Regions from separate parts of the Methylobacterium sp. 17Sr1-1 genome, predicted to be linked through region 1. Evidence: riboswitches for the same ligand, from Rfam matches in the RefSeq annotation. Region 1 holds a riboswitch; each other region holds the start of a gene.
The links. A riboswitch is a leader RNA that binds a small molecule or an ion and turns the genes downstream of it on or off. The one in region 1 is predicted to bind thiamine pyrophosphate.
Positions count from the first base shown of each region.

Region 2: it holds a riboswitch for thiamine pyrophosphate, as region 1 does, so the genes downstream of both, thiO (glycine oxidase ThiO) here and DK412_RS02755 (hypothetical protein) in region 1, are expected to answer to the same signal.
Region 3: it holds a riboswitch for thiamine pyrophosphate, as region 1 does, so the genes downstream of both, thiC (phosphomethylpyrimidine synthase ThiC) here and DK412_RS02755 (hypothetical protein) in region 1, are expected to answer to the same signal.

Region 1 covers NZ_CP029552.1:594,396-597,664, reverse strand. The annotation lists gene DK412_RS02770 (MFS transporter) at 1-750, shown strand, start outside; gene DK412_RS02765 (RidA family protein) at 758-1,168, opposite strand; gene DK412_RS02760 (TetR/AcrR family transcriptional regulator) at 1,274-1,861, shown strand; TPP riboswitch at 1,907-2,009, shown strand; gene DK412_RS02755 (hypothetical protein) at 2,055-3,182, shown strand; gene DK412_RS02750 (acyl-CoA reductase) at 3,179-3,269, shown strand, end outside.
Region 2 covers NZ_CP029552.1:727,816-731,084, reverse strand. The annotation lists partial or broken gene thiS (sulfur carrier protein ThiS) at 1-110, opposite strand, end outside; gene thiO (glycine oxidase ThiO) at 107-1,312, opposite strand; TPP riboswitch at 1,377-1,507, opposite strand; gene DK412_RS03335 (adenylate/guanylate cyclase domain-containing protein) at 1,569-2,816, opposite strand; gene DK412_RS03330 (DUF2798 domain-containing protein) at 3,089-3,269, shown strand, end outside.
Region 3 covers NZ_CP029552.1:3,046,824-3,050,092, forward strand. The annotation lists gene thiC (phosphomethylpyrimidine synthase ThiC) at 1-1,836, opposite strand, end outside; TPP riboswitch at 1,896-2,007, opposite strand; gene DK412_RS13720 (restriction endonuclease) at 2,147-2,521, shown strand; gene DK412_RS13725 (acyltransferase family protein) at 2,980-3,269, shown strand, end outside.

The DNA of each region.
Region 1 (3,269 bases):
GCCTACCTCGTCATGGGCGCGCTGATGCTGGTCGGCATGATCGCGGCCGTGCTCGCCCCGGAGCCGCCCTCGGACAAGGTGCCTCATCCCGCCCGCGCCGGCCTCGTCGACACGGTCTGGGCGCCGATCCGCGATCTTCTCTCCCGCCTCGGCCCGATGGCGCCGGCGATCCTGCTGCTGGTCGCGGGCTTTCGCATGCCGGGCTACGTCGCGACCGCGATGGCGGTGCCGCTGTTCAAGCACCAGGGTTTTTCGAACACCGACATCGCCACCGTCACCAAGCTGTTCGGCTTCTGGATCGGGCTCGGCGGCACCTTCCTCGCCGGCGCCCTCATCCCGCGGATCGGCATGCTGCCGAGCCTCCTCGTCGGCACCGTCGCGGCCTCGGCCTCGCACCTGAGCCTCGCCTACCTGGCGGCGCATGGCGGCGACGGCGGCCAGGCCTTCTGGACCTTCGCGGTCACCGTCGGCATCGACAACTTCGCCTACGCCTTCGCGTCGGTGGTGCTCATCACCTACATGTCGACGCTGGCCTCGACCGAGCACGCGGCGAGCCAGTTCGGGCTCCTGACCTCGCTCTGCGCCTTCCCGGGCAGTGTGCTCGCCGGGTTCTCCGGCTTCCTCGTCGAGCGGACGGGATTTCCGCTGTTCTTCGTCCTGACCTCGCTCATCGGCGTGCCGGTGGCGCTGCTGGCCTTCACCGTCTGGGCCAAGGTCGGCATCTCCGACGAGGCGCCGGCGAAACCCTGATCCCGGATCAGGCGGTGCCGGGAATCCGTGCGATCACCTTGATCTCGAAGTCGAATCCCGCGAGCCAGGTCACGCCGACCGCCGTCCAGTTCGGGTAGGGCGCCGCCCCGATCGCACGATCGCGCACCCGCATCACCGCGTCGAACTGCGCCGCGGGGTCGGTGTGGAACGTCGTGACGTCGACGACGTCGTCGAAGGTGCAGCCCGCCGCCGCCAGCACCGCCGAGAGCCGCGCGAAGGCGAGCGCAACTTGCGCCTCGAAATCGGGCTCCGGCGAGCCGTCCTCACGGCTGCCGACCTGACCGGAGACGAACAGGAGGTCGCCGGAACGGATCGCCGCCGAGTAGCGGTGCTCCTCGTACAGGGCCTGCCGGCCGGGCGGGAAGACGGCGTCGCGCTTGGTGGGTGCCAGGGCCATGGATCGCTTCCTCGATTTGAGATACGTGACGTATGTGAGAGAGCATGGATACGCGCCGTATGTCAACTCACATACGTGACGTATGTCGAAACGGGTGGGGTCGCGATGGCTGGACGACGCGCGCAGATGATGGAGGAGACGAAGGAGAAGCTCATCCGGACGGCGAGGGCGGCCTTTGCCGAGAAGGGCTTCGCTGCCGCCTCGATGGACGAGCTGACCGCCGCCGCCGGGCTGACGCGGGGTGCGCTCTATCACAATTTCGGCGACAAGAAGGGTCTGCTCCAGGCGGTGATCGAGCAGATCGACGTCGAGATGGCGGCGCGTCTGCGCGCAATCGGCGAGCGGGCCTCCGACCCGTGGCGCGGCCTCCTCGACGAGTACCGGGCCTATATCGAGATGGCCCTGGAGCCGGAGATCCAGCGCATCCTCCTCCTCGACGGCCCGGCTTTCCTCGGCGATCCGTCGCTGTGGCCGAGCCAGAACGCCTGCCTCGCCGAGACGACGCGGCGCATCCAGGCCCTCGTCGCGGACGGGGCGATCCCCCCGGTGGACGCGGAGGCCGCCGCGCGGCTCCTCAACGGCGCCTCGCTCCACGCGGCTTTGTGGGTCGCGGCGTCACGGGAGCCGGAGGCGACCTTGGCGAAGGCGCTCGAGGCGTTCGGGCGGCTGGCGGAGGGGTTGGCGCGTCCTTGAGCCCAACTTGACACCCGTCCCCGCACCCCCCACTCTCCCCGGCTCCCAGGGGGGCCTCGCGAGGAGGCTGAGATTCCGCCGGTCCGGATCCGTCCGGGCGCCGCGGTGACCCTATGAACCTGATCCGGGTCATGCCGGCGTAGGGATGCGGGACCGGCGAGGGCTCAGGGCCGTCACAGCCGTCTTTTCGCGCATGATCTCCGCCGGACTGGCCGTCGCCCGGGATGGGCGCGAGGTGGCCGTGATGTCGCAAGCGGAGATCGTCGAGGCCCTCCTCGACTTCATCGGACGCCCCGGCGCGAGCGAGGCCGAGTTCGAGGCCCTGGCCCTGCGGGTCTTCGCCTACCAGTTCACCCATAACGCGCCTTACCGGCGCTTCGCGCAACAGCGCGGGCGCACGCCGCTGACGGTGCGGCGCTGGCGCGACATCCCGGCGGTGCCGATCAAGGCGTTCAAGGACCTCACCTTGAGCTGCTGCCCGCCCGACGAGGCCGAGCGGGTGTTCATGACGAGCGGCACGACCGGCAGCGGGCGCGGCCGCAGCTACCACCCGACGCTCAAAGTCTACGACGCCTCGATGCTCACGGGCTTCGCCGCCCGGATCATGCGCGGGCGGGAGACGATCCGGATGGGCATCCTGTTCCCGGACGAGGCGGCGCTGCCGAACTCCTCCCTCGCCCATTACCTGGCGCTGGCGAAGGACACCTTCGGCACACAGGACAGCGCGGTCTTCGTCGGTCCCGGCGGGCTCGACCTCGACGCGCTGCTGGCAGTGCTGGCGCACGCCGAATCCACGGGCGAGCCGGTCGCGCTGCTTGGCGCCACCTACGCCTTCGTGCCGGTGATGGATGCGCTGACGGCCCAGGGCCGCCGCTTCGCCCTGCCGGCGGGCAGCTTTCTCTTCGACACCGGCGGCTTCAAGGGCCAGTCGCGCGAGATCCAGCCGGACGCGTTCTACGATGGGCTCTCGCAGGCCTTCGGGATCCCGCGGAGCGAATGCTTCAACATGTACGGCATGACCGAGCTGAGCACCCAGTTCTACGACGACGGCAACGCGGTCTGTCCGCCGGTGAAGTCCGGCCCGCACTGGATCCGCAGCCGCGTCGTCGATCCGCTGACCGGCCAGGATCTGCCCGAGGGCGAGACCGGCGTGCTGGTCCACCACGACCTCGCCCATTTCAACTCGGTCTCGGCGATCCTGACCGAGGATGCCGGGGTGATCGCGCCGGGCGGCTTCCGGCTCCTCGGCCGGGTCGAGGGCTCGGCCTCGCGCGGCTGCTCGGTCGCGGTGGCCGAGTTCCTGGCCGCCGCGCAGGGATGAGCACTTTGGAGCAGGCAGGCCACCTGCCGGGCATCCCCTCCGAGAAGATCGGCCGGCGCATCGTCGAGCACAGCGCCTGGGGCGAGA
Region 2 (3,269 bases), 130 kb from region 1:
GCGAAGCCCTGCGGGCCGGGCAGGTCCAGGTCGGCGGTCTCCTGGCGCCACAGGGCGTCGAGGGTGGCGGCCTCGCTGTCGCGGGATTCGCCGTTGACGAAGAGCTTCATGCGGTCTCGCTTCGAAGGGAGGGAGGCGGGGCGAACCGGGACAGGCCGAAGGGGGCGGCCACCGGCAGCGTCTCGCCGCGCAGGATCAGGGTGGCGACGGCCTCGGCGGTGACCGGGGCCAGGAGGTAGCCGTTGCGGTGGTGGCCGGCGGCCAGCACCAGGCCGGGCCGGGCCTCGCCGAGAATCGGGGCGTCGTCGTCGGAGGTCGGGCGGAAGCCGCTCCAGATGCCCGCCACCCGCATCTCCTCGACTCCCGGCAGCGCCCGGCGGGCGCCCTCCAGCAGGGCGTAGAGACCGCCGCCGGTGAGGTGCGGGTCGAAGCCGGTCTCCTCCACGGTGGCGCCGACGATGAGCGAGCCATCCCCCTTCGGCGCCATGTGGACCTGCTCGGTCCAGACCACGTGGGAGAGGAGCCCGCTGCGCGGCGTCATCTGCAGCGCCATCGACTGGCCCTTGAGCGGGCGCACCGGGAGGGCGAGGTCGGGCACCAGGCTCCCCTCCCCGGCCCAGGCACCGGAGGCGAGCACGACGGTGCCGGCCCTCAACGAACCGGCGGAGGTCTCGACCCCGGTGACCCGGCCGCCCTCGCGGGCGAATGCGGTGACCGTGGTCTCCTCGACGAGGCGCCCGCCCACGGCTCGGAAGGCTCGGCGCAGGGCGGCCATCACGCGGGCGGGATCGACCTGGTGGTCGTCGGGGCACAAGATGCCGGCAGTGACGGTGGGGCGCAGTCCCGGTTCGCGGGCGCGAATGGCGGAGCCGGACAGCCACTCGACGGACAGACCGTCGCGGCGCTGCAACTCGTGACGGAAGCGCAGCCGTTCGACCTCGTCGCGACCGAGCGCGATCACGAGGGTGCCCTCGCGGCGGTAATCGATGGAGAGGCCCGATTCGGCCTCCAGCTCGTCGCGGAACGGGTGCCAGAGGCGCTGGCTTTCGAGGCAGAGCGGCGACAGGACCTCGCCCCCGGGCTCGTGCTCGGCGGCCGCGGCCAGCATGCCGGTGGCGGCGAGGCTGGCGCCGTCCCCGGCCCGGCCGCGCTCGATCACCGCGACGGAGAGACCCGCGCGCGCCAGGCGCCACGCGACCGACAGGCCGATCAGCCCGGCGCCGATCACCGCGACCTCGGCTCGTTCAGGCAACCGGTCGCTCTCCGGGCTCGGGGCCGGTCCGCCCCGCCGTCCGATCGTCTGCGCGTGCACCCTCGTCTCCACGGTGGCCCGAAGGGAGTGGACTGCGCCCGATTGCCGGTGATGCGCGCGGGTCCCGCGGAACCCTGTCCAATCCCTACGCCGGTATGAGCCGGATCAGGTTCGAAGGATTTCCGCGCTGACCGGGCCTGAAAGGGCGGTCCAGCGGTGTCTCAGCCCCTTGTCGGGGATCTCCCTGGAACATCCGCTATCTGGCGAGGGACGGGCCCGCCGTCAACCGGTCTTCCGCCAGGCCTCCAACCGCGCCTCAGCCGCCCTTGCCCGGACGGTAGATCGCCATCTCCTCGGCGAAGCCGTCGAGGGGGTGGGTGCCGAGCAATTCGGGATCGCCCCACAGGAAGTCGACGAAGGGCTTCGACATCAAGAGCGGCTCGGACAGGACCTTGTTGAGCTTGGCCAGCCGACTGGCCAGGTTCACGTCGCGGCCGATCACCGTGAAATCGAGGCGTGCCCCGGAGCCGACATTGCCGTAGGCCGCCTCGCCGTGATGGAGCGCGATGCCGACCTCGATGCGGGTGGGGAAGCGCCCGGCGCGGTTGGCCTCCTCGACGCGGCGGAGCGCGGCCTGCGCCGCCGAGAGGGCGCCTTGCGCCGCGCCGCCGAGATCGTCGCCGCTCTCGCGGAAGATCGCCAGCAGGCCGTCGCCCATGTACTTCAGCACCTCGCCGCCCTCGCTCTCGATCGGCGGCACCAGGCAGTCGAAATAGGTGTTCAGCAGTTCGACCGAAGCCTCGGGCGGCAGCGCGTCGGTGAGGCGGGTGTAGCCGCGCATGTCGGCGAACAGGATCGCCGAGCGGATCCGCTCGACCTGGCCGCGGCGGATGAAGCCGGCGAGGATCGCCTGATGCGGCCCGTCGCCGACATAGACCCGCAAGACGTGGTCGAGCCGGGCGTTGAGGCCGCGCATCTCCATCACCGCCGACAGGGTCGGTACGATGAAGCGCAGGATCGCCAGGTCGTCGTCGCCGAAGCCCCGCGGGTCGCGGGTCGCGAAGGTGACGCCGTTCTTGGTGCCGTTGGTGAAGAACAGCGGCACGGTGATGTAATGGGTGAAGCCCGCCGCCTTCAGCTCCGGGACGATGCTGAACCGGTCGTCCGGCGTCTCGCGCAGGTCGAGGATCAGCCACTCGCCGGTGGCGTAGACATGGGCGAAGGGGCTGCGGGCGAGCGCCTGCTCGGTGGCCTCGCCGTGCGGAAAGAGGCGGAAGCTGACGCCGTCCTCCCGGGTCCAGAACCGGCCGACGCCGGAATAGTCCGAGTGCAGCGCGTCGATCGCGGTGGTGGCGCGGTCGACCGGCACGCCGAGGTCGTTCAGCCGCTCGGCCATGCCGGCGAGGAGGTCGCCGGATTCCGGCAGTCGCGCCCCCTCGCTGAGCAACCAGTCGCGGAGCGCCACGCAATCGCGAAACAGGCCGATCGGGATGTCGCTCGCCTCCGATCCGTCCGCCGCGGCCGTGGGCGTCGGAACGGAGGTGGGGCGAGGCTGGTCGTACATCGCCCTGACATGGGCTTTGCGCCGCGGGACGGCAAGGCTTGACTCTGGAAAGGCTTGGCTACGAAGACGTGGCGATGAAGGCTTGGCTGCGGAGAACCGGTCAGCCAGGTTGGCATCGGTCCTCGGTCCTGCTAAAGCCGAGTTCGTCGCCGGGCCATGCTCCGGCCGGCCGTAAGCGTCTCACGTCAAGCAACGCGCTCCCTCAGGTGATCTGCACCGGGCGGGTGCGTGCCGCATCGTCCGGGCCGAGAGCCCGTTTCGAAAGACGTGCCATGTCGTCTCCTTCCTCTCCGCGACGCCTGCCGGCCTCCTCCGCGCCACTGGTGACCGCGTTCCTGCTCTCCATCCTGATGACCTGCGTCGTCTCCGGCATCTCGACCCTGCTCGCGCATGGGGTCACGCCGGACCTCCTGTGGCACTGGCCGCGCGCCTGGGGCTTCTCCTGGCTCGTCG
Region 3 (3,269 bases), 2.5 Mb from region 1:
CATGCCGGCCGCCCGGGCCGCTTCGTTCAAGGGTGTGGCCTCATTGACCACGGCGCCCGCCGCCTCCATCGCCAGCACCTCGGCGCGCAGGTCCTGGGTGATCTTCATCGAGCAGAACTTCGGGCCGCACATCGAGCAGAAATGCGCGACCTTGTGGGCGTCCTTCGGCAGGGTCTCGTCGTGATAGGCGCGCGCGGTGTCCGGATCGAGGGAGAGGTTGAACTGGTCCTCCCAGCGGAAGTCGAACCGGGCCCGCGACAGGGCGTCGTCGCGCAGTCGCGCCGCCGGATGACCCTTGGCGAGGTCGGCGGCGTGAGCGGCGATCCGGTAGGTGATGACGCCGGTCTTCACGTCGTCGCGGTTCGGCAGGCCGAGATGCTCCTTCGGGGTGACGTAGCAGAGCATCGCGGTGCCGAACCAGCCGATCATCGCCGCGCCGATGCCGGAGGTGATGTGGTCGTAGCCCGGCGCCACGTCGGTGGTGAGCGGGCCCAGCGTATAGAACGGCGCCTCGCCGCACTCGGCCAGCTGCTTCTCCATGTTGACCTTGATCTTGTGCATCGGCACGTGGCCGGGGCCCTCGATCATCACCTGGCAGCCCTTGGCATGGGCGACCTTGGTGAGTTCGCCCAAGGTCTCCAGCTCGGCGAACTGCGCCGCGTCGTTGGCGTCGGCGATCGAGCCCGGGCGCAGGCCGTCGCCGAGGGAGAACGACACGTCGTAGACCCGGCAGATGTCGCAGATCTCCTCGAAGCGCTCGTAGAGGAACGATTCCCGGTGCCCGGCGAGGCACCAGCGCGCCATGATCGAGCCGCCGCGCGAGACGATGCCGGTGACGCGGCGCGCCGTCAGCGGCACGTGCGCGAGGCGCAGGCCGGCATGGATGGTGAAGTAATCCACCCCCTGCTCGGCCTGCTCGATCAGGGTGTCCTTGAACACCTCCCAGTCGAGCTTGAGCGGATCGCCGCCGACCTTCTCCAGCGCCTGGTAGATCGGCACCGTCCCGATCGGGACGGGAGCGTTGCGCAGGATCCAGCCGCGGATGTTGTGGATGTTGCGGCCGGTCGAGAGGTCCATCACCGTGTCGGCGCCCCAGCGGATCGCCCAGACCATCTTCTCGACCTCGTCCGCCACCGAGGAGGTCACGGCCGAGTTGCCGATATTGGCGTTGACCTTGACGAGGAAGTTGCGGCCGATCGCCATCGGCTCGAGCTCGGTGTGGTTGATGTTGGCCGGGATGATCGCCCGCCCGCGCGCCACCTCGTCGCGCACGAAGTCGGGGGTGATGAAGGGCGGGATGCTCGCCCCGAAGCTCTCGCCGTCGGCGAGCCTCCCCTCGGCGCCCGCCAGCATCGCCTCGCGGCACAGGTTCTCCCGGTGGGCTATGTAGATCATCTCCTCGGTGACGATCCCGGCGCGGGCGAACTCATATTGCGTGACGCGCTCGCCCGGGGCGCCCCGGCGGATGGTGCGGGCGGCCGGGCACGGCGCCACCAGCCTGTCCTCGCTCGCGAATCCGTTGTCCTCCGGGCGCACCGCCCGGGGCGCGACCGCCGCGTAGCCGCGGCCTTCGATCCAGGGCTTGCGGATCTCGGGCAGCCCGGCCGCGAGGTCGATGCGCGCACCCGTCTCGGTATAGGGACCGGACGGGTCGTAGACCCGCACCGGGGCCTCGCCCGGATCGGAGAGCGCGATGGCGCGGTAGGGCACGCGGAGATCGGGGCGGTCCCTCGGCGAGGCATAGGCCTTGACCGAGCCGGTGACCGGCCCGGTGGTGACGCGCGTCGGCGATCCCGTCTCAGGGATGGGTCCCTTGGCGAGGATGGGTGCGTTCATGGATCTCTCCCGGGGAGACGATCCGGCCTTGCGGGCGCGAGGACGCACGGGTCACGTCGATCATGGCAGGTTCCCGTCCCTCCGCCGGTACGAACCGGATCAGGTTCAAGGGTCAGGACGCACGCTCGTCCAATCTCAGCCCCAGATGGCGGGGCTCCCCTCGGTAACGGGGGGACTGTCGGGTGGGGGGCGGGGTTTGTCAATCACGGGCCATGAGAGGAGCGCTGCGGCATCCCGGCCACGGCCTTGAAACGCCCGGACGCCACGACCCAGATACCGAAGGCCCTCCACCACCTTTCGGGAGCTTGCCTTGGGACGCCGTGACCGGCGCTGGCGCGACGACGATCCTTCCACCCACGGCCCAGCCATACGCGAACCGGTGATCTGCCCGCTCTGCGAGCGGCCGATCCCGCGCGACGCCCGCCAGAGCAAGCATCACCTGACGCCGAAGCTGAAGGGCGGCACCCATGGCGCGACGGTGCAGCTGCACCAGATCTGCCACTCGGCGATCCATGCCCGCCACAGCGAGGCCGAACTGGCGCGCCGCCTCAGCGACGTCGCGAGCCTGCGCGCCGAACCGGAGATCGCCCGCTTCCTCGACTGGGTCCGCACCAAGCCGGACGACTTCCACACCGCGACGCGCATGACCCGGACGCGGCGGGACGCGAAGCGGAGCTACCGGTAGAGCAAGCAGAACCTGCGGTCGAAATGGCCACGGCATAGGACAACGGCGGACGGTCATGCTGCCGGAGCTATCGTGATCCCCACCCCTTTCCCGGACGACTGAAGCGATAGCGGAAGGAGATCCGGGATCCAGCACAAGAAATCGCGAAGCGACCGCTTGTCTGCGACGGTGCAGCATGCAGAGCCGCTTCGCGGCGAGTCTTACGGCTGGATCCCGGATCTCCTTCCACTTCGTTTCAGTCGTCCGGGAAAGGGGGTTGGGCACGAGGAACGGCGGAGTCAGTCCGGCTCGGACCGCGACACCCCTCCGGCAGCACACACCTTGCTTGTCTCGGCGCTGTCGCATCCCAGTGGGATGGTAAACTCGCGGTTGCGACTCCCTGAACAATTCGACCCGCCGACCGTGCGCCGATCTTTACGTCTCCCTGCGAGCGTCGGGCCGTCCTCGTGGAGACGCCGATGTCCGCCCGCCCCAGCACCGAACCCGCCCTCTCGGTCCGGCCGGACGATCCGGTGCGTCCGCGCGCCGCGCCGGAGGCCGGGCGCCTCGCCTGGGTCGACGCCGCCAAGGGTATCTGCATCATCCTGGTGGTGATGATGCACTCCACCCTCGGGACCGGCGAGGCGATGGGGGCCGAGGGCTTCATGCACCACGTCGTCGAGTTCGCCAAACCGTTCCGGATCCCCGACTTCTTCCTCCTGTCCGGCCTGTTCCTCGGCCGCGTGGTCGACCGCGACTGGCGCCTCTT